DNA from 3 places in the Allobosea sp. P1_B10 genome. Region 1 is predicted to be linked to each of the others. Evidence: predicted binding sites of a transcription regulator. Region 1 holds the regulator's gene; each other region holds the start of a gene.
The links. Region 1 encodes PhoB, which activates phosphate uptake and scavenging genes when phosphate is short. Its sites were predicted from a motif close to TGTCATNNANCTGTCAT; they were not measured.

Region 1 (7,523 bases):
ATGAGCCGCGCCGCGGTGTTTCAGCACGAGGCCTGGAGGCGGTTTGCCTGATGGTTGATCTGCCTGCGCCTATCTAACCGACGAGACCGGAGTACCAGCGGATGACCGCCGTGACACAGATGATGACCGGATCACCCGCCCCGGCCGTGCGCAAAACGCCGAAGGGCACCTTCGACCTCGTCTTCCGCAATGCCAGCTTCCTGGCGGCGCTGCTCGTGCTCGTGCTGCTCGCCGGCATCATGCTCTCTATGGTGATCGGCGGCTGGCCGGCCTTCCGCGAATTCGGCCTCAGCTTCATCACTTCGAGCGTCTGGGACACCCAGAACGACCAGTACGGTGCCTGGCCCGCCATCGTCGGCACGCTCGCCACCGCGCTGATCGCGCTGGTCATCGGCGTCCCGCTCTCGCTGGGCATCGCCGTCTATCTCACGCAGCTCGCGCCGCCCTGGTTCAAGCAGCCGGTCTCGACCGCCATTGAGCTGCTCGCAGCCGTGCCGTCGATCATCTACGGCATGTGGGGGCTGTTCGTGTTCGTGCCGCTGTTTGCGGCCTATGTGCAGGTGCCGCTCTCGAACATCGTCGAGGGCATCCCGCTGGTCGGCACGGTGCTCTATGCGCGCTCGCCCTCGGGGCTCGGCATTCTCACGGCCGGCTTCATCCTCGCCTTCATGATCATCCCCTTCATCGCCTCGATCACCCGCGACATGCTTGAGCAGATCCCCTCCGTGCTGCGCGAGAGCGCCTATGGCATCGGCGCCACGACCTGGGAGGTCGTGCGCCATGTGCTCGTGCCGCAGGCCGGTGTCTCGATCATCGGCGCGATCATGCTGGGGCTGGGACGCGCGCTCGGTGAGACCATGGCCGTGACCTTCGTGGTCGGCAACGCCAACCGGCTCTCGGCCTCGATCATGGATCCAGGCTCGACCATCGCCTCGCGCATCGCCAACGAGTTCAACGAGGCGATGGGCCTGCAGCTCAACGCCCTGATCGCGCTCGGCTGCATCCTGTTCTTCGTCACCTTCGTCGTCCTCGTCATCGCGCGCATCCTCGTCTCGCGCGTCAAGGCCTATTGAGCGGAAGCCGATCATGAGCATGACGACACCCTCCACCGTCCGCGAATTGCCGCATGCCCCCTGGGGCCGCGTGCGCCAGTCGCGCCGCACCGCCGACCGCCTGATGAAGCTCACCGCCGCCGGCTTCACTTTCGTCGCGATCTTCGTCCTGTTCTGGATCCTCGGCATGCTGGTCGTGAAGGGCATCGGCGGTCTCTCCGCCGCGACCTTCACCCAGACCATGCCCGGGCCGGGCTCGGAAGGTGGCGGCCTCGCCAACGCCATCGTCGGCTCCGTCGTGCTGACCTTCCTCGGCATTGTCGTCGCGACCCCGATCGGGGTGCTCGCGGGCACCTATCTCGCCGAGTACGGCCGCGGCTCGAAGCTCGCCAACCTGATCCGCTTCGTCAACGACATCCTGCTGTCGGCGCCCTCGATCCTGATCGGCCTGTTCGTCTATGTCGTGCTGGTCGAGCCCTTCCGCGGCTATTCCGGCTGGGCCGGCGGCGTCGCGCTCGGCATCATCGCGATCCCCGTCATCGTGCGCACCACCGAGGACATGCTGCGTCTGGTCCCGGCGCCGCTGCGCGAGGCCGGTGCCGCGCTCGGCGCCCCACCCTCCGTCGTGATCACCTCGGTGACCTGGCGCGCCGCGAAATCGGGCATGGTCACCGGCATCCTGCTGGCGCTCGCCCGCATCGCCGGCGAGACCGCGCCCCTGCTCTTCACCGCGCTGAACAACAATTTCTGGTTCTCGCCCTCGCTGGTCGGCGGCGTCTCCAACCTGCCGGTGACGATCTACCAGTTCGCCTCGGCCCCTTACGAGAACTGGCAGCAGCTCGCCTGGGCGGGCTCGCTGATCATCACGGTCTCGATCCTCGTGCTCTCGCTCATCGCCCGCCGCATAGTGCGCGGCTCCAGATAAGCCGCCGCAAAACAACAGCCCGACGTCAGACCCCGTCGCGTCCGATCTGAAGGAACCTGTCGATGCTTTCGACCCTTGAACTCTCCCCGCAGACGCTCGATGCCGAAGCCCCGGTGCGGATCGCGGTCAAGAACCTCGATTTCTACTATGGCGAGCACAAGGCCCTGAAGGGCGTGAACCTCGATTTCCGCGACCGCCATGTCACGGCGCTGATCGGCCCCTCGGGCTGCGGCAAGTCGACCCTGCTGCGCATCTTCAACCGCATCTACTCGCTCTATCCCGAGCAGCGGGCCACCGGCGAGGTCATGCTCGACGGGCGCAACGTCATCTCCAACGATATCGACGTCAACGAGCTGCGCTCGCGCATCGGCATGGTCTTCCAGAAGCCGACGCCCTTCCCGATGTCGATCTACGACAACGTCGCCTTCGGCATCCGCCTCTACGAGAAGCCGCCGAAATCCGAGCTCGACGACCGCGTCGAGGGCGCCCTGCGTCGCGCCGCGCTCTGGGACGAGGTCAAGGACAAGCTCAAGGCCTCCGGCATGGGCCTGTCGGGCGGACAGCAGCAGCGGCTGTGCATTGCGCGCACCATCGCGCAGCGCCCCGAGGTCATCCTGTTCGACGAGCCGACCTCGGCGCTGGACCCGATCTCGACCGGCAAGATCGAGGACCTGCTGGAGCAGTTGAAGACCGACTTCACGATCGTCATCGTGACCCACAACATGCAGCAGGCGGCTCGTATCTCGCAGTACACCGCCTTCATGTATCTCGGCGAGGTCATCGAGTTCGCGCCGACCAACACCATCTTCATGAACCCGCATAAGAGGCAGACGCAGGACTACGTGACCGGCCGCTTCGGCTGAAGCGTTCCAGACGATCCGCTCTCCAGCCCGCGCCGCCAAGGGAATAACGCCATGTCCGACCACATCGTCCGCTCCTATGACGCCGAACTGGAATCGCTGCGCCGCAGCCTTGCCGAGATGGGCGGCATGTCCGAGCGCATGCTCGGCGATTCCACCGTCGCGCTGGTGCGTCGCGACACCACCCTGGCGCAGAAGGTGATCGCCGCCGACCAGCGGCTCGACAACCTGCAGCGCGATGTCGAGGAGCGGGCGGTGCTGACCATCGCGCGCCGCCAGCCGCTCGCCAACGACCTGCGCGAGCTGATCTCGGCGATCCGCATCGCCTCGGACATCGAGCGCGTCGGCGATCTCGCCAAGAACATCGCTAAGCGCGCGGTCGCTATCTCCGGCCAGTTCCAGCCGCCGCATCGCGCCGTGGTCGGCCTCGAGCATATGAGCCGCCTGGTGCAGGCCCAGCTCAAGGACGTTCTCGACGCCTATGCCGCCGGCAATGAGCAGAAGGCGCTGGAGGTCTGGCACCGTGATGGCGAGATCGATGCGCTCTACACCTCGCTCTTCCGCGAGCTGCTGACCTATATGATGGAAGATCCGCGCAACATCACCTTCTGCACGCATCTCCTGTTCTGCGCCAAGAACGTCGAGCGTATCGGCGACCACACCACCAACATCGCCGAGACCATCCACTATCTGGTTACCGGCGAGTCGCTCGATCTCAATCGCCCGAAGATCGACACCACAGACATCAGCGTCGAGGCCGTCACGGGGCGGTGATACGTACGGCCAATGCGGACGCGTCATTCTCGGGCGAAGCGAAGCGCAGACCCGAGAATCTCATGACAGAATTGCATTGGTCCAGAGATGGTCGGGTCAAGCCCGACCATGACGTCAAGTCTTCAAACGGAAACGCGCCATGCCCGCACGCATCCTGATCGTCGAGGACGAGGAGCCGTTGACGCTCCTGCTGCGCTACAACCTGGAGGCCGAAGGCTTTGAGGTCGACAGCGTCGCGCGCGGCGACGACGCCGAACTGCACCTTCGCGACCACACGCCCGACCTCGTCCTGCTCGACTGGATGCTGCCGGGGCTGTCTGGAATCGAACTTTGCCGGCGCCTGCGGACCCGCCGCGACACAGAGCGCGTACCGATCATCATGCTGACCGCACGCGGCGAGGAGACCGAGCGCGTGCGCGGCCTGGCGACCGGCGCCGACGACTATGTCGTCAAGCCGTTCTCTCTGCCGGAACTGATCGCGCGCATCCAGGCGCTGCTGCGCCGGGCCAAGCCCGGCCATGTCGCAGGGCTGCTGACGGCGGGCGATCTCGAACTCGACCGCACCACCCGCCGCGTCCGCCGCGCCGGTACAGAGCTGCATCTGGGCCCGACTGAGTTCCGGCTGCTTGAATTCCTGATGCAGGCTCCCGGCCGCGTCTATTCGCGCGCCCAGCTGCTCGACGCCGTCTGGGGCCGCGACGTCTATATCGACGAGCGCACGGTCGACGTGCATGTCGGGCGCCTGCGCAAGGCGATCACGCCGGGCGACGCCAAGGACCCGCTGCGCACGGTGCGGGGCTCAGGCTACGCCTTCGACGAGACGTTTGCGCGCAGCTGAGGGCACAGCCTCCGTCGTCATTCCGGGGTGCCCCACAGGGGCGAGCCCGGAACCCGTGACGACGGTCAAAACTCTGTCTGATCGGCTGAGTCGTCATTGCGAGCGCAGCGAAGCAATCCAGTCTTTGTAGAGCGCTACGCCCTGCTGGATTGCTTCGTCGCTGCGCTCCTCGCAATGACGGTGGTGCGTCGCTCAGAGAGCCGCGCGCAGCCGGCGCGTATCGCCCTCGACATCATCGCCGCCGAACACCGCGCCGATCACGGCGATGCCGTCTGCTCCCGCTGCCATCACACTCGCCGCATTCTGCGCCGTGATGCCCGCGATCGCGCCGATTGGCAGCGCGCCCAGCACCGTGCGGGCCTGTTCGCGCAGCGCGGCATAGCCATCGAGCCCGAGCGGTGCGTCGGCATTGTCCTTGTGGACCGTCGCGAAGATTCCGCCGATGCAGGCATAGTCGATCCGCGCCGAGCCGCGATAGGGCAACTCGCTGGCGTTTTTCAGCGTGGCACCGATGATCGCGCTTTCGCCGAGCAGGCGGCGCGCATCGGCAAGCTCCATGTCGTCGGCTCCGACATGGACGCCGTCCGCGCCTGAGGCCAGCGCGACGTCGATGCGGTCATTGATCAATAGCGGCACGCCTGTGCCAGCCAGCGCCGCCTTGATGGCTCGCGCCTCGCGGACCATCTCGCGGGTCGAGGCGTCCTTGGCGCGGTACTGGATCAGCGTGGCCCCGCCACGAGCCGCAGCGGCGGAGAGTTCTGCCAGCGACCGACCCCTCCCGATCTGCGGATCGACGATGCCGTAAAGCAGGATATCGACGCTCACTGTTGTTCTCCCATGCCCGCACGCAGCGTCGCTTCATCGATGGCGGCCAGCGCGTCGATCAGCTCGACGCCAAAACTGCCGGGGCCCCTGGAGCGCTGGGCTGCGATCTCGCCGGCGATACCATAAGCGATCAGCGCCGCCGCCGCCGCGCGGGCAAAATCGCTCTCGACGGCGCAGCAGGCTGCGATCAGGGCGCCGGCCGCGCAGCCGACCCCGGTCACTTTGGTCATCAGCGGGTGGCCATGCGCGACGCGATACTGGCCCGACGCGCCCTCGATCAGGTCGACCCTGCCGGTGGTGACGCAGGTCAGGTTGCGCTCGCGGGCATCGTCGAGCGCCGAGCCGAGCGCCGCCATTTCGGTGGCGTTGCCACGGACCACGACATCACGAAGCTTCAGGACCTCGCGCGAAACATGCTGGCGCAGCGGCGACAGCTCGACGAAGACGGGATCGAACACCAGCGGCTTGCCGTGATCGCGCGCCGCCTCTAGCAGCTTGGGAATAGCGAGTTCGCTCTCGGCATTGATCGTGCCGATATTGATCAGGATCGCGCCGGCGCCGCGCGCCATCGCCGCGACCTCGTCGACATGGATCGCCATGGATGGGATCGCGCCGAAGGCGAGCAGCATGTTGGCGGTGATGTTCTGGGCGACCGTATTGGTCAGGCATTGCACGCGCGGGCGCTGCGACGCGACGCGGGCGAGAATGGCGGCAGCGCCGGCGGCATCGATATGCTGTGCCGTCATCTGGCCTGGCCGGTCTGTGGTGGTGGGGACGTTCATCTGGATCTCCTCCTTGGTCCAAGGTTCAGGAGATCCGGGTTGGTTGAGCGGGTTAGTCGCTGTTAAGCGGCCACGCCAAAGGTAAGCCGCGTTCCAGTCCCTCCGCCGGTATGACCCGGATCAGGTTCGACGGGTTTGGCCCTGCGACCATCTCAGCTCTTGCGAGCACCCCTCGGAACGACGGAGAAACTAGGCGCGAAGTCGCGCGGGTGCAACCGGCGGATGCTGCAGGATCGATCGCCGGCCCGCAAGCCGGGCATGCCGCAGGCTCACGCCGAGATGTCGACGGCGCCGCCCTGGCCAGCCGGGAGCGTTGCCTTCTGCTGGGCCACGCTCTGCTCGAGCAATTCGAGCACCGCCTGGTCGCTGGCGGCCTGCTGGCGCAGCATTTCGGTCTGCAGGGCTTGCTGTGTCGCAGCTGCACGCGTCGCCATGGCGCTTTGCGCGATGGCGAGGGATGAATCGCTCATGGTCAGGCTCTCCTGCCCGGCAGGCTAGGAGGGACATCTTTCGCAATCGTAAATCGAAACGCTCGGTTAGGGCGCGATGATCGAGGGCACGCCGCGTGGCATCGGCGGGTCACGCTCGATCTGCGACGGGTTGCTGGCCTGTCGCACATTGCGTGGCCGCGCCGGCGGCGAAGGCTGGGCCGTATCGCCCAAGGCGCGTTCGCGTTCTGCGACCGTGCCGGGACTGGGAGCAAGCGGAATGCCCGGGGCGCGTTGCCGTTGCAGGCTGGTTCCCGGGTCGGCCTGGGCAATGCGGGTTTGCTCCAGCGCGACAGCGCCGCCGGCACTGAGGCCAAGCAGGAGTGAACCGATCAAGAACCTCTTATGCATGCGCATGACCTCGGCTCCTTTCACAGGGCTCCGGCGCGGTACCGGGGCGCTAGGATATCAACCGGGATATACCGCTGCGGTTCCCTGAGAGGGCAAAGCCGAAGGGAGCGGCCAAAGCGGCCGCTCCCCAAGGTTCTCAGCGGCTCTGGCCGGTGAGCAGTGGCGTGATACGCCGCAGTGTGACGCGGCGGTTTTCGCGGGCGGCGTCCTGCGTCGCCAGCTTGAGGTATTGCTCGCCATAGCCCTGTGTCGTCAGGTTCTCGGGCGGCACGCCGAAGTCACGCGTCATGATCTCGGCCACGGCCTGCGCGCGACGGTCCGACAGCGACAGGTTGTCGATGTCGCTGCCGACCGCATCCGTGTGGCCCTCGATCAGGAAGACCTCGTTGGGCGCGGCCTGCAGCGCCTGCCGGATCGATGCCGCGATCAGCGACAGCCGCTGTGCCTGGCCGTTGCCGACGACCCAGGACCCACTCTCGAAGGTGATGGTGTCGATATCGACGCTGCGCATGCGCGCACGCAGGTCAGGTGAGTATCGGACCTCGTCGAGCGTATAGCGCCGCGGGATCGCCGCGATCGGCGGCGCTGTGATGGTCTCGTAGAGCAGGCGCTCATCGGCGCGCTCAGC
Region 2 (7,523 bases), 420 kb from region 1:
CGGCAAGACGGTGATCCTCGAATGGACAAATCACGACTGTCCCTATGTCCGGAAGCACTACAACTCCGCCACCATGCAGACCCTGCAGAAGGACATGGCGAAGGAAGGCATCGTCTGGCTCTCGGTAATCTCCTCGCCGGTGGGTGAGCAGGGCCATGTCTCGCCCGCGCAGGCAAAGGAATTGTCCGCCAAGCGCGACGCTGCGCCCGCCGGCATCCTGCTCGACCCCAACAGCAAGGTCGCCCGTGCCTATGGCGCACAGACGACGCCGCATATGTACGTCATCGATCCCAAGGGCACGCTCGCCTATATGGGCGCGATCGACGACAAGCCCTCCGCCAGCGCATCCAGCCTCAACGGCGCAAAGAGCTACGTCCGCCAGGCCATCGCGGAGCTGAAGGCGGGCAAGCCGATCTCGGAAGCTGCGACCAAGGCCTATGGCTGCGTGGTGAAATACGCGCCTGTGAGCTGAGGCGATCAGACCGCCGTCATGCTCGGGCTAGACCCGAGCATCTCCTGCCAGAGGCTCTCGGGTCTGCGCTTCGCTCCGCCCGAGAACGACGCCGAAACGCTACACCCGCCCCAGCCGCGCGCCCGTCTCGACGTCGAACACATGCACGCGGTGCGGATCGACGGTGATCCAGATTCGGCCGGCCTGCGCCGCGACCGTGTCCGTCGCCGCCTGCATCACAAAGGGCAGGCCTGCAAGCTGGCCATGGAAGAGCTGCGTCGCGCCGAGCTCCTCGATGAACTCGACGTCGAAGGGCAGCGCCCCGGCCTCGTCTTCGGACGAGAGTTCCACGTCCTCCGGTCGCAGGCCGACCTCGACCGTCGCGCCCGAGGGCAGGTCCTCGCGCAGGTCGTGGGCTTCGAGGATGGCGTCGCCGAGCGCCACGATGCCCGGCCCGTCGATCAGGCCCGGCAGGATGTTCATCGGCGGCGAGCCGATGAAGGTCGCGACGAACTTGCTCGCCGGCTTCTTGTAGACGTCCGCGGGTAGGCCGATCTGCTCGACCCGGCCGCCATTCATCACCACCAGCTTGTCCGACAGCGTCATCGCCTCGACCTGGTCGTGGGTGACGTAGATCGCGGTGACGCCGAGCGAGCGCTGCAGCTTCTTGATCTCGACGCGCATCTGCACGCGCAGCTTGGCATCGAGGTTGGAGAGCGGCTCGTCGAACAGGAAGACCTGCGGCTTGCGGACGATGGCGCGGCCCATGGCGACGCGCTGGCGCTGTCCACCCGAGAGTTGTTTCGGGCGCCGGTCGAGCAGCGCCTCGATGGCGAGGATGCGCGCGGCTTCCTTCACGCGCTTGTCGATCTCGTCCTTGGGCGTGCCGAGGTTGCGCAGCCCATAGGCCATGTTGTCGTAGACGCTCATATGCGGATAGAGCGCGTAATTCTGGAACACCATGGCGATGTCGCGCTCGGCCGGCCCGATCTGGTTGACGACGCGCTCGCCGATCGAGACCTCGCCGGCCGAGATTGTCTCCAGACCCGCCACCATGCGCAGAAGCGTGGACTTGCCGCAGCCCGACGGGCCGACGAGCACGCAGAAGCCGCCATCGGGAATGTCGAAGGACACGCCTTTGACCGCCTCGACGCCGCCGAAATAGACCTTCTTGACGTCCTTGAGCGTAACCTGAGCCATATGCGCGCTACTTCTCGGTTTCGACCAGGCCCTTCACGAAGAGCCTCTGCATCAGGATGACAACCGCGACCGGCGGCAGCATCGCCAGCATGGCGGTGGCCATGGCGAGCTGCCATTCGGTGAGGGCGTCGGAGGTGACGATCATCTTCTTGATGGCGATGACGATGGTCTGCATCGAGTCCTTCGTCGTCACCAGCAGCGGCCAGAGATACTGGTTCCAGCCATAGATGAACTGGATCACGAACAGCGCTGCGATCGTGGTGATCGAGAGCGGGATCACCGTGTCCTTGAAGAAGCGGAACGGCCCGGCGGCATCGATGCGCGAGGCCTCGAGCAACTCGTCGGGGATCGTCATGAAGAACTGCCGGAACAGCAGCGTGCCGGTCGCCGAGGCGATCAGCGGCACGGCCAGGCCCTGATAGGTGTCGAGCATGTTCAGGTCGGAAACGACCTTGAAGGTCGGGAAGATGCGCACCTCGACCGGCAGCATCAGCGTCACGAAGATGATCCAGAACGCGGTCATCCGGAACGGAAAGCGGTAGTAGACCACCGCGTAGGCCGAGAGCACCGAGATGAAGATCTTTCCCAGCGCGATCGCCATCGCCATGATGAATGAGTTCAGCATCATGCCCAGCACCGGCTCGCGCGTGGTGCCCGACGTGCCGATGAACAGCACCCGGTTGTAGTTCTCGAGGAAATACGGGCCCGGCCAGAGTGGCAGCTCACCGTTGATGATCGTCGCGGCGTCCCAGGTCGAGGCGACGAAGGTCAGCCAGACCGGGAAGGCGACGATCAGCACGCCGATCGTCAGGATGATGTAGGCGATCGCATCGCCCAGGCGGCGGTCCTCGACCATCAGCTCCAGACCTCCCTCTTGCGCAGCCAGTTCGCCAGCGTCTCGGCGCAGGCCTCGACGATCGCCTCCCCCTTGCCGGGGCTGGCGCGGCGGGCATCGCCTGAGACGCCCGACTGAGTCTTCTCGCGATAGGACCTGTGCCGCGCGACAGATGAGCGGCCCTTCTTGCGGGCCTCGGGAGCCAGGTGGTCATGGGCATCGGGCAGTCGCGCAGTGCGAACGAGATCCGGAGCCACCGCCATCATCAGCGATGTCTCGACCTCGCAGGCATGCATCATGCGGGTCTGGTCATCGAGACTCGAGGTGATGGCGTCAGCAGCCATGTCGAAATAGGTGCAGGCCATGATGGCGAGATCGGTCTCGCGCGAGAAGTCGGGCAGAAAGGCCTGCAGGGCATTGGTGTTGCCGCCATGGCCGTTGACGATGAGCACGCGGCGGAAGCCGTGACGCTCGATGCTCTTGAGGAAAGACAGCAGCACGGCGCGGTAGGTCGGGATGTCGAAGGTGAAGGTTCCTCCGAACGGCATGTGATGCTCGGCCATGCCGCACCACAGCGTCGGCGCCACCACCACCGACCCGTCACCGACGCGCTCGGCCGCAGCCTTGCAGACGGCGCCGGTCAGGATGGTGTCGACGCCGACAGGCAGATGCGGGCCGTGCTGCTCGACCGAGCCGACGGGCAGCACGACGATCGTGTCGGCCGCGGCCTTCGCGCGCAGCTCTTCGGCAGTGAGTTCGAGCCAGAGTACGGACGTCATCGTCTGAAACCTTGGTGCTGGGCAGTGGTCGCGAAGGAGGGCCGCATCAGTAGCTCACCTTGCGCTCGATAAAGCGGAACTGCACCGCCGTCAGCGCGATGACCATCACCAGCAGAACGACCGACTGGGCCGCCGATCCGCCGAGATTGGAGCCGCCCTTGCCATCCGAGAAGACCTTGTAGACCAGCGTTTCCGTCGCGCCGGAAGGCCCGCCGCCGGTGATGGTGTCGATGATGCCGAAGGTATCGAAGAAGACGTAGACGATGTTGACGACCAGCAGGAAGAAGGTGGTCGGCGAGAGCAGCGGGAAGATGATCGTCCAGAACCGGCGCATCGGCTTGGCGCCGTCGATCACGGCGGCCTCGATCACGCTCTTGGGGATCGATTGCAGCCCGGCGAGGAAGAACAGGAAATTGTAGCTGATCTGCTTCCACGTCGCGGCGAGGATCACCAGCGTCATGGCGTCATTGCCGTTGAGGCGAGGGTTCCAGGCGATGCCGAGCCGGCCAAGACCGCGCGCCAGCATCCCCAGCGACGGGTCGAACATGAAGATCCAGAGCACGCCGGCCACGGCGGGCGCCACCGCATAGGGCCAGATCAGCAACGTCTTGTAGACCTCGGCGCCGCGGAGCTGACGATCCGCCATGACCGCGAAAAGCAGAGCGATTGACAGCGACAGCACGCAGACCACGCTGGAAAAGATCGCGGTGTTCTTCAGCGCCTTGTAGTAGCCGGGGTCGGCGAACAGGGCGGCGTAATTCTCGAACCAGACGAATTCGGTCGAAGTGCCGAACGCATCCTGAAGCAGGAAGCTCTGCCAGACGGCCTGGATCGCCGGCCAGTAGAAGAACACGACCGTGATCGCCAGCTGCGGCAGCAGCAGGAGCAGGGGGATCGTCAGACCGCTGAAATAGGCGTTCTTCTGCATGGTGTCGCTGTCTCGGCATGCCGCCGGGAAGAATTCGACGGCCGGGATATCCTCATCGTCATCCTGGCTGCAGGCCGGGATCCATCATATGGCAGAGACGATGCTCTACGATGGATCCCGGGACGACCTGCGGTCGCCCAGGATGACGCGAAGGTGATGAAAACGCTCAGCGCGAGGCGGTCCGCTCGAACTGGCGCAGCATCTGGTTGCCACGCTCGACGGCGGCGTCCAGCGCAGCCTTAGGAGGCTTCTGGCCGTTCAGCGCGGCCTCGATTTCCTCAGACCAGATGTCGCGGATCTGGACCAGGCTGCCGAAGCGCAGGCCGCGCGAATTCTCCGTCGGCTCCTTGTTGTTGAGCTCGAGGATCGGGGTCTCGAGATAGGGCTTGTCCTTGTAGAAGCCCGACGCCTTGACCTTCTCGTAAGCGGCCTTGGTGATCGGCAGGTAGCCGGATTCCGTGTGCAGCTTCACCTGGCGGTCGACGTTGGACAGGAAGGTGAAGAACTTGGCCACGCCCTTGTATTCCTCGGCCTTCTTGCCGCCCATCACCCACAGCGAGGCGCCGCCGATGATCGAGTTCTGCGGCGCGCCCGCGGCCTCGGGATAATACGGCATCGTCGCATTGGCCCAGTCGAACTTGGCGTTCGCCTTGACGTTGCCGAAGAAGCCCGAGGAGGTCAGCATGATCGGGCATTCGCCCGAGGTGAAGCGGCCCTCGCCATTATTGGTCCGGCCGGAATAGTCGTAGGTCTTGTCCTTCTGCAGCTCGACCAGATTGGTCAGGTGCTTGACGAAGAGCGGGCTGTTGAAGTTCAGCACGGCGTCAAAGCCGTCGAGCCCGTTGGCCTTGGTGGCAATCGGGATGTTGTGCCAGGCGCCGAACTGCTCGATGTTCGCCCAGGTCGCCCAGGCATTGGTGAAGCCGCATTTGTCCCAGCCCGCGGCCTTGAGCTTCTTGCCGGCTTCGAACACCTCCGGCCAGGTCTTGGGCGGTGCGTCGGGGTTCAGGCCCGCCTTCTTGAAGGCGTCCTTGTTGTACCACATCACCATCGAGGACGAGTTGAAGGGCATCGAGAGCATGTCGCCCTTGGCCGTGGAATAGTAGCCGGTGATCGCCGGCAGATAGGCCTTGGGGTCGAAGGTTTCGCCGGCTTCCTTCATCAGTTCGAAGACGGGCTTCACGGCGCCCTTGGCCGACATCATCGTGCCGGTGCCGACTTCGAAGACCTGGAGGATGTGCGGGGCGGTGCCGGCGCGGAAGGCGGCGATGCCGGCGTTCAGCGTGTCGGGATAGGAGCCCTTATAGGCCGGAACGACCTTGTACTCTTTCTGCGAGGCGTTGAAATCCTCGGCCAGCTTCACCACGACATCGTTGTTGGCGCCTGTCAGCGCATGCCACCACTGGATCTCGGTCTGCGCTATGGCGGGGGCGGCTGCAGCAAGCGCTAAGGCGGCTACGGACAGCCGGATCGTCGATTTCACGGTCATCTGCTTCTCCCTTCCACCCTGGAAGACAAAGGGGGTGGCTGTTGTCGTTGGTGCGCAAGCTAGCATGAAGCACAGGTGACGCTTCAACGACAAAAGGATGACACATCCCGGGATCGACATCCTCTCCTATGGGTACTTGCGCAATCGGCCGGAAGCGGCTGTTCTCCGCAGCCCAGTTGCTGCTGTCCGATGGATCCCGACGATGACATTCGCCCTGACGCCCCAGAACACCCTGCCATCGGATGCCGGGAGCGCTGCGCTCGTCGGCCGCGTCTGTCTGCCGGATGTCGCGGGCCCCGCTGTGGTCGCGCTGCGTGACGGGCAGCTCGTCGACATCACGGCGACTTTCGCGACGAGCCGCGATCTCTGCGAAGCCGCCGATCCCGCCGCCGCGCTGAAGGCGGCCGGCGGACAGGCGGTAGGCTCGCTGGCCGCCATCCTGGCCAACACGCCCATCGACGGCCGCGATGCGACAAAGCCCTGGCTGCTTTCGCCGCTCGATCTCCAGGCGGTGAAGGCGGCCGGTGTCACCTTCGCGGTCTCCATGCTGGAGCGGGTCATCGAGGAGAAGGCGCGCGGAAATCCTGCAGCTGCTGTTGCGATCCGTGAGGAGATCGGCAAACTCATCGGCGACGATCTTTCCAAGCTCAAGCCCGGCTCGCCCGAGGCGATGCACCTCAAGGACGTCCTGATCAAGCAGGGCGCCTGGAGCCAGTATCTCGAGGTCGGCATCGGGCCGGACGCCGAGATCTTCACCAAGGCGCCGCCGATGTCCTCGGTCGGCACCGGCTTCGACGCCGGCCTGCACCCGTCCTCGACCTGGAACAACCCCGAGCCCGAGATTGTCCTGATCGTTGCTTCCGACGGCCGCATCGTCGGCGCGAGCCTGGGCAACGACGTCAATCTGCGCGATGTCGAGGGTCGCTCCGCCCTGCTGCTCGGCAAGGCCAAGGACAACAACGCCGCTGCTGCGGTCGGCCCCTTTATCCGCCTGTTCGATGCCGGCTTCACGCTCGACCATGTCCGCAACACCACGGTCACGCTGACGGTCGAGGGTGAGGATGGCTTCAAGCTCGAAGGCTCCTCCTCGATCGCAAAGATCAGCCGCGACCCCGCCGATCTCGCGGCGCAGATGATCGGCCCGCATCACCAGTATCCGGACGGGGCGGCGCTCTATCTCGGCACCATGTTCGCGCCGATCAAGGATCGCGACACCGTCGGCGGCGGCTTCACCCACAAATACGGCGACATCGTCACGATCGCTGCGCCCGAGCTCGGCGCGCTGGTCAACCGCATGCGCCGCACCGACGAATGCGAACCCTGGACCTTCGGCGCCTCGCATCTCATGCGCAGCCTCGCCAGGCGCGGCCTGCTCTGACGCTGCGCGGAGCGACGCGATGCGCCTGAGCTATCTCGATTATCACACCTGCGGCGAGCCTGTGCGCATCGTCACTGCGGGCTATCCCGAACTCGCCGGCGCGACGATCCTGGAGAAGCGCCGGGATGCCCGCGACAACCACGATCATCTGCGTCGCGCCATGATGCTGGAGCCGCGCGGGCACGCCGGCATGTACGGCGTCATCCCCGTGGCGGCGTCGCATCCCGAGGCCGCCTTCGGCGTGCTGTTTACGCATAACGAGGGCTATTCGACGATGTGCGGCCACGCGACCATCGCGCTTGGCCGCTATGCCGTCGAGCATGGGCTGGTGCCCGCCGTCGAGCCGGTGACGCGGTTTGCAATCGAGGCGCCGTGCGGGCTCGTGCGCCTGGCCTGCGCGGTCGAGGGCGGCAAGGTCGGGCAGGTCGTCTTCGAAAGCGTGCCGGCTTTCGTCAATGCCCGC
Region 3 (7,523 bases), on a different contig from region 1:
CAGCGTGGACTGGCTACCGTCGCGGGCGCGCCCAATGTCGTGCGCGGCGGCTCGCATTCCGGCGGCGTCTCGGTCTCGGAACTGGCCGAGAAGGGCCTGCTCGACGGGTTGTCCTCCGACTACGTGCCCGCAAGCCTACTCCAGGCGGTGCTGAAGCTGCATTCGAGCCATGGCATCGCCCTGCCCGCCGCGATGGGCATGGTGACCTGGAAAGTCGCCGACATCCTCGGACTCAAGGATCGGGGCCACCTCAAGCCCGGCCTTCGCTCCGACATCGTGCGCTTCAAGGCGCTGGGCGAGACGCCGGTGCTCGCCGCCGTCTGGTCGAAGGGCGAGCGCGCATTTTGACCGCTCCGCGCTACGCCCTCTACTACGCTCCCGCCGTCGAAAGCCCGCTCTGGCGCTTCGGCAGCGCCGTGCTCGGCTATGATGCGATCACCGGCGACGAATTGCCCGCTTTGGTCCCGCCGGGCTGCGACCAGGCCGGCTGGGCCGCCCTGACCGAGGAGCCCCGCCGCTACGGCTTCCACGGCACGCTGAAGGCGCCCTTCGAACTCGGCGTCGGCCGCAGCGAAGCGCAGCTGCGCGCCTTCGCCCACAACTACGCCTCCGGACTCGAACGGGTCGCGATCGAAGGCCTCGGCGTCGCGGCGCTCGGCCGCTTCGTGGCGCTGATCCCGTCGGCGGAGAGCGCCCTGCTGCAGCGCTTCGCCTTCGGCGTCGTGCAGGCGTTCGAGCCGTTTCGCGCGCCGCTGAGCGAGGCGGACATGGCGCGCCGCCTCACGAGCCCGCTGACCCCGGCGCACCGGGCCTATCTCGAGGCCTATGGCTACCCTTATGTCGGCGACGCCTTCCGCTTCCACATGACCCTGACCGGCTCGCTCCCACCCGAGCTGGTCGCGCCGGTGAAGGAGGCTTTGGCGCAGGCCTATGAGCAAGCCGTGCCCCGCCCGCGCCCGTTCACGATCGATCGTATCGCGCTGTTCAAGCAGGACACGCGGACGAGCCGCTTCCGCCTGCTGGATTCGCTCGCGCTGAGCTGATCGCCGGCGCGCCTCCACGTCATTGCGAGGAGGCGAAGCCGACGAAGCAATCCAGGAGTCGTAGCGCTCGGCCGCACCTGGATTGCTTCGCTACGCTCGCAATGACGGGCTTTCTTCAGGATCTCCGTTCCGCCAGCCCCCGCAGCAGCGCCACGAATTCCTCGGCCGCTTCCGCGACCGTCCGATCGTTCTGGATCGCGACCAGCTCGGCGCTCTGCGTCCGCAGCGGTGCCTCCCGCGCCAGCCTGGCCGCTATGTCGGCCTCGCTCTCGCGTCCGCGCGCCGCCAGCCGCCGCGCCAGGACCGCGTCGGGCGCAGTGATGTTGACCACCACGACCCGCTGCGCCAACCGCTCGGCCTGCGCGATGCTGCCGCGCGAGATGTTCGCGATCACGACCTCGCCCTGCGCAATTCCCGCAAGCTCGCGAGCGGGGATGCCGTAGCAAAGTCCGTGAGCGCGCCAGCTCAACGCCATCTCGGCACGCGCTTCGGAGGCCGCGAACTCGCCCTCGCTGCAACTGTCATGATCCTCGGCCCCCGCCATCGCGGGACGTGTGATCAGGCGGCGGGCGAAACTGACGCCGGCCTGCCCCGCAAGTGCGGCCCGGGCGGCATCCATCAGCGTGTCCTTGCCGGCTCCCGAAGGGCCGACGACCAGGACAAGCGCCCCCTGGGCGCGTTGGGCGAGAATGGGGGAAGGCATCAGGCAGGATACTCGGGTCCAGGGCGATGATCGGCACTGTCGCGCAGCGGCGGCAGGCGAGACGCGCAGAATACACAGGAAACGGCCCCTGCACCGCCTTGGGCCCGCACGAGCCGGCGGAATTGCAGTTCTCGCCGGTCTGCGTGTCATCCATGCGACAAACCGGGCGGCGAATGATGACGAATGTCCGGGATGCATGGCGTGCACGCGTGCGCCCCGAGCCCATGCCGCCTGTTTGGTGATCGGATGTTAACTCACGATCGCCCATCACGAAGCCGTGTTTAATACCGGCACGCGGCCTGGGGGGCCAATCATGTCGTCATCCGATCATCTCGCTGAACGTCTCGCCTTCATCGGGCTTGGCCCCGAGGAGCAGGCGCGCATCCGGGATGTCCAGGATGTCCTGACCGAGGCCCTGCCTTCGGCTCTCGACATCTTCTACGAGCGCCTCAAGAGCGAACCCCAGACGCGGCGCTTCTTCAGCAGCGACCAGCATGTCGACAGCGCCAAGCAGCGCCAGGTCGGGCATTGGGACCGCATCGCAGGCGGGCGCTTCGACGCCGACTACGTCGAGGCGGTCACGGCCGTCGGCAAGGTCCATGCGCGCATCGGACTGGAACCGCGTTGGTATATCGGTGGCTACGCGCTGCTGCTGGAGCAGCTGGTCGGCAAGGTGCTGGAGGCGCGCTGGCCAAAGCGCCGCTTCGGTGGCGCCCTGCCCGGTGCCGAGGACCGCGCAGCCGAGATCGGCGCCATCGTCAAGGCGGCGTTGCTCGACATGGACTACGCGATCACCGTCTATCTCGAAGCCTCCGAGACAGCCCGCCTCAACGCCGAGGCGCAGGCTCGCGCCATCGAGCAGGCCAAGGCCGCAGAGCGCGAGAAGGCCGTGGCCTGCGTCAACGAAGGCATGGCGGCCCTTGCCAAGGGCGACCTGACCTTCCGCATGGCAGCCGACATCCCGGCCGAGTACGTGCAGATCCGCGACCATTTCAACGATGCCATGGGCCGGCTCCAGGAGATGGTCGCCACCATCAAGTCGACATCGACTGCGATTGCCGCTTCCTCGGTGACGATCAACTCCGGCGCCTCCGACCTGTCCTCGCGCACCGAGCAGCAGGCGGCCGCCCTCGAGCAGAGCGCAGCGACGACCGAGCAGCTCGCCGCATCGGTCAAGATGTCGTCCCAGGCCTCGCGCGACTCCGTCGCGCTGGCCGATGATGCGACCTCGGTCGCGCGCACCGGCGGCACCATCGTCAGTGACGCCGTCGACGCCATGACCCGCATCGAGGAGGGCTCGAAGCGCATCTCCGAGATCACCGGCGTGATCGACGGCATCGCCTTCCAGACCAATCTCCTCGCCCTGAACGCGGCCGTGGAAGCAGCCCGCGCCGGCGACGCCGGACGCAGCTTCGCGGTGGTCGCTTCCGAAGTGCGGGCGCTCGCCCAGCGCTCGGCCCAGGCTGCAAAGGACATCACCGGGCTGATCGCCGCCTCCGACGCGGAGGTCACCGATGGCGTCAAGCTGGTGCGGCTGGCCGGCGACACCCTTCAGCAGATTGTCGACGCCTCGGTCCGCGTCTCCTCCACCGTCAGCGAGATCGCGACCGCAGCCGGCGAGCAGGCCAACGGCATCGACGAGATGAGCCAGACGGTCAGCCACATGGACGAGATCACCCAGCACAACGCGACGCTCGCCGAGGACAGCGCCACGGCCGCGCGCACCTTGCTGGAGCAGACCGAACAGCTGAACCGGCTGGTCTCCGCCTTCCGCACCGAAGCCAGCGCCTCCCCGGCACCGTCGCAAAAGCGCGCCGCCGCCTGAACCGGCCGCCCGCTACGGACGCAGGCGCCAGACCGAGCTCTGCTTGATCTCGGCGTCTTCCAGCGAGCGCGTCACCGGCACCGCATAGGTCGCCAGCACCTCCAGCCGCTCGCGCGGCAGGTAGCTGCGGCCGGGATCGCCGATCAGCACGGTGGCCCCGCGCGCCACCAGCACCGAGAGCCACGCGATCACGCGCTCGGCCATGGCGCGCTCGTAGCAGACATCGCCGGCGCAGATCACGTCCCAGCCTTCGTCGCGGCCGACAAGGTCGTCGAGCCGGGCCGTGACCGAGACGCCGTTGGCCTGTGCATTGAGAGTGATCGCCTCGCCCGCGAACGCGTCGATGTCGCAGCCCTCGACCGCCTTGGCGCCGGCCTTGGCAGCTGCGATCGCGACCAGGCCCGAGCCGCTGGCGAAATCGAGCACGCGCTTGCCTGCAACGACTTCCGGCGCATCGAGCAGATAGCGCGCCAGCGCCTGCCCGCCCGCCCAGGCAAACGCCCAGAACGGCGGCGGCAGGCCGATCGTCGCCAGCTCGTCCTCGGTCTTCTGCCAGAGTTCGGTTGCCTCTTCGGCGACATGGAGGGCGATCTCGGGCGCATGCGGCACCGGCAGCAGCCGCGTCTGCGCCAGGATGAAGCCGCGCCGGTCGAGCGCGATCGGAGCCTCGGTCATGCCGTGAGATCCGCAGTCGGCTCGGCCAGCAGGCCGCGATACAGCGCTTTAACGCCGTCCATCACGTCGCGCTCGGTGAAGCCGTCGAGCAGCCGGGCGCGGGCGCTGGCGCCCATGCGCTCGGCCAGCGCCGGCGCTGCCGCAAACAGCATCAGGGCCTTGGCGAGCGCGGCGGCGTCATTGGCCGGCACGACGCGGCCGTCCTGCCCGTCGCGGACGAAGCTGCGGCAGCCCGGCACATCTGTGGTCAGGATCGCGCGGCCGCAGGCGGCGGCCTCCAGGATCGTCCGCGGCAGGCCCTCGCCGCCCCGCGAAGGCAGGATGCAGAGATGGTGATTGCGCCAGACGCCCTCGATATCCCGCGTCGGCCCGCCCCAGGTGATACCGGGCCGCGCCGTCCACTCCTTCAGCGTCGCCTCGGGAATCGCCTTGGGGTTCGAGGGATCGGGTGCGCCATGGATCGTGAGCTCGACCCGTGCGCCTTCTGACCGCGCGAGCCGGACCGCCTCGACTGCGAGATCGACGCCCTTGGACCACAGCATCCGCGCCACCAGCGCGACCCTGAGCGGCGGGGCATGCGGCATCGGCTCGGGCATCAGGATCAGCGGATCGACACCGGCGCCGCCAACGATGGCGACCTTCGCGGCATCCGCAGGATCAAGCCCCAGCGTGACGGGATCGTCGGGGTTCTCGAACAGGAAGCGCACCTTGGGCCCGTCGACGGCCTCGCGCAGCCACAGCGTCGCGGCCATGCGGGCGGCACTCGCGACCAGTCCCTGCTTCGCGCCGAAGAAGCCGAGCCCCGTCAGCGCATAAACGCGCCGGTCGACGCCGGCGAGCTTGCCGGCAAGCCCGGCGAGCGCGATCGGCTTCAGCGCGATGCAATGCAGGATGTCGGGCCGTTCGGCCGCGATCAGCCGCTTCAGCGCGACGACCTGCCGGTAAAGCGCGCGCGGGTCGAGGCTGCGGCGCTCGGCTTCCAGCGCGATCAGCCGCGCACCGGCTGCCTCGATGGCGCGGCGATGCTGGCGCTCGCGGGCAATCACGGCGACGTCGAAGTCGAGTTCGCGCGCCGCTCGTACCATTGGCAGGAAATGCGAGGCGAAGAACCAGTCCTCGGTCGCGACGAAGAGAAGCTTTGGTCGGCGCATGGCGCGACATCAGGCCGATGCGGCGCGGAAGGTCAAGCGCCAGGCGTCGTGTCTCGTATCATCACGCGCCCGTCCTGCGTCGGGAGCGCATCGTCGCTGCGCGCGCAGGGCCACAAAACGGTCCGTTCTTCCGCGATTCTGCGTTACTCAGGCCGAAGGTTCGTCGCCTCACAACCGAAGTCAGTATCGCCATGACCGTGACTGCCACAGTCGGCACCGCCCAGCGTGCTGCCTTGCCCGTGCTGATCGTCCTCAGCGTCACGCATCTCCTGAACGACATGATCCAGTCGCTGATCCCGGCGATCTACCCGATCATCAAGCAGGCCTATACGCTCGATTTCGGCCAGATCGGCCTGATCACGCTGACCTTCCAGCTCTCGGCCTCTCTGCTCCAGCCGCTCGTCGGGCTCTACACCGACAAGCATCCGATGCCCTATTCCATGGTCGTCGGCATGGGCTTTACCCTGGCGGGCCTCGTGGGCCTGGCCTTCGCCAACTCCTATCCGCTGCTGCTGCTGGCGGCGGCCTGCGTCGGCATCGGCTCCTCGATCTTCCACCCCGAAGCGACCCGCATGGCCCGCAATGCCTCGGGCGGCCAGCATGGCCTGGCCCAGGCGATCTTCCAGGTCGGCGGCCAGACAGGCGGCGCCATCGGCCCGCTGCTGGCGGCCTTCATCATCGTGCCGCGTGGACAGGGCAGCCTGGCGTGGTTCTCGGTGGCAGCGCTCGTCGCGATGGTGCTGATGACCTGGACAGCCGGGCGCTACGCCGCGCTCAAGCGCGAGCAGGCCAAGGCCAAGGCCAAGGTCACCTCGACCTCCGATGGCCCCGATACGCATGGGGCGCATTTCCCGCGAGCCCGCGTGATCCTCGCGATCGCGGTCCTCGTCATCCTTCTGTTTTCGAAGAACGCCTACACCTCCAGCTTCACCTCGTTCTACACCTTCTACCTGATCGGGAAGTTCGGCGTGTCCGTCCAGACCTCGCAGGTGATGCTGTTCCTGTTCCTGGCCTCGTCGGCGGTGGGCGCGCTCGCGGGCGGCATCATCGGAGACCGGATCGGCCGCAACAAGATCATCTGGTTCTCGATCCTTGGCGCGCTGCCCTTCACGCTGGTGCTGCCCTATGCCGACCTGTTCTGGACCGGCGCGCTGACGATCGTCATCAACCTGATCATGTCGAGCGCCTTCGCCGCGATCCTGATCTACGCGATGGAACTGCTTCCCGGCCGGATCGGGCTCGTCGGCGGCTTCTTCTATGGGCTCTCATTCGGGTTGGGAGGTGTCGCGGCAGCGATTCTCGGCGAGTTCGCCGACCGTGTCGGCATCAACGGCGTCTACCAGATCTGCTCGTTCCTGCCTGCCATCGGCCTGCTGGCCTGGTTCCTGCCGAACCTCAGGACAACGCCGGCGCACTAGCCTCGCGAGCGCTCGGCCCGGGCGATCTTAGACGTCCGGGATGACCGTCATCGCCCAGCGCAGGACAAGCGAGCCTCAGGGCCTCGCCGCAGTCACCGGCAGCGCCCGGGTCAGCGCAGCGCGCGCATCGACACGCCCGGCGCCGAATACGGGATCGCGCCCCTTTGCGCCGAGATCGACAGCGCTTTCCGTCAGCAGCCTGCGCACACCCTCGAGATCGAGGTCGGGACGCTTCTCGAGCAGGAGCGCCACGATGCCGGAGACGTGGGCTGCCGCGATCGAGGTTCCCGACGCGAAGGCGTAGCGTCCCGCCGGCTCGGCCGCGAGCACATCGACGCCGGGCGCGGCCAGGGCAATATACGCACCCTGATTGGCCCCTGCGAACGGCTTGTCGTCGGCATCCGTCGCGGTGACTGCGATCACATTCGGGTCGGCGCCGGGATAGAGCGCCGCCGCCCGCGGCCCGCCATTGCCGGCTGCCGCAACCGCCACGATGCCCTTGGCCCGGGCTGCTGCGAGCGTGCGCGACAGCAGCGCGTCCTGCGGCCCGGCGAAGCTGAGATTGAGCACGCGTGCGCCCTCGCCCGACGCCCAATCCAATGCCGTCAGGATATGAAAGGTGGTGCCGCTGGCGGAAGCGGGCCCGGCGCTGCCGGAAAACGCACGCGCAGCCAGCAGGCGCGAGCCCGGCGCGACCCCCTGCAAGGT

Region 2: ugpB (sn-glycerol-3-phosphate ABC transporter substrate-binding protein UgpB) is a predicted target of PhoB. The motif match lies at 5,769-5,785, and genes of this name have one in related genera.
Region 3: phnN (phosphonate metabolism protein/1,5-bisphosphokinase (PRPP-forming) PhnN) is a predicted target of PhoB. The motif match lies at 1,891-1,907, and genes of this name have one in related genera.

The regions. Positions count from the first base shown of each region.
Region 1 covers NZ_JBFTZP010000003.1:35,388-42,910, forward strand. Annotated here, with positions in the region: gene pstC (phosphate ABC transporter permease subunit PstC) at 102-1,073, shown strand; gene pstA (phosphate ABC transporter permease PstA) at 1,087-1,977, shown strand; gene pstB (phosphate ABC transporter ATP-binding protein PstB) at 2,040-2,840, shown strand; gene phoU (phosphate signaling complex protein PhoU) at 2,892-3,611, shown strand; gene phoB (phosphate regulon transcriptional regulator PhoB) at 3,751-4,449, shown strand; gene thiE (thiamine phosphate synthase) at 4,642-5,274, opposite strand; gene thiM (hydroxyethylthiazole kinase) at 5,271-6,056, opposite strand; TPP riboswitch at 6,136-6,239, opposite strand; gene AC1D2L_RS07710 (hypothetical protein) at 6,326-6,526, opposite strand; gene AC1D2L_RS07715 (hypothetical protein) at 6,593-6,880, opposite strand; gene AC1D2L_RS07720 (OmpA family protein) at 7,032-7,523, opposite strand, start outside.
Region 2 covers NZ_JBFTZP010000003.1:451,266-458,788, forward strand. Annotated here, with positions in the region: gene AC1D2L_RS09495 (thioredoxin family protein) at 1-472, shown strand, start outside; gene AC1D2L_RS09500 (sn-glycerol-3-phosphate import ATP-binding protein UgpC) at 572-1,651, opposite strand; gene ugpE (sn-glycerol-3-phosphate ABC transporter permease UgpE) at 1,659-2,507, opposite strand; gene AC1D2L_RS09510 (creatininase family protein) at 2,507-3,265, opposite strand; gene ugpA (sn-glycerol-3-phosphate ABC transporter permease UgpA) at 3,312-4,193, opposite strand; gene ugpB (sn-glycerol-3-phosphate ABC transporter substrate-binding protein UgpB) at 4,360-5,682, opposite strand; gene AC1D2L_RS09525 (fumarylacetoacetate hydrolase family protein) at 5,885-7,060, shown strand; gene AC1D2L_RS09530 (proline racemase family protein) at 7,080-7,523, shown strand, end outside.
Region 3 covers NZ_JBFTZP010000008.1:131,700-139,222, forward strand. Annotated here, with positions in the region: gene AC1D2L_RS17215 (alpha-D-ribose 1-methylphosphonate 5-triphosphate diphosphatase) at 1-348, shown strand, start outside; gene AC1D2L_RS17220 (DUF1045 domain-containing protein) at 345-1,043, shown strand; gene phnN (phosphonate metabolism protein/1,5-bisphosphokinase (PRPP-forming) PhnN) at 1,159-1,746, opposite strand; gene AC1D2L_RS17230 (methyl-accepting chemotaxis protein) at 2,060-3,571, shown strand; gene AC1D2L_RS17235 (class I SAM-dependent methyltransferase) at 3,584-4,246, opposite strand; gene AC1D2L_RS17240 (glycosyltransferase family 4 protein) at 4,243-5,397, opposite strand; gene AC1D2L_RS17245 (MFS transporter) at 5,589-6,815, shown strand; gene AC1D2L_RS17250 (S8 family serine peptidase) at 6,891-7,523, opposite strand, start outside.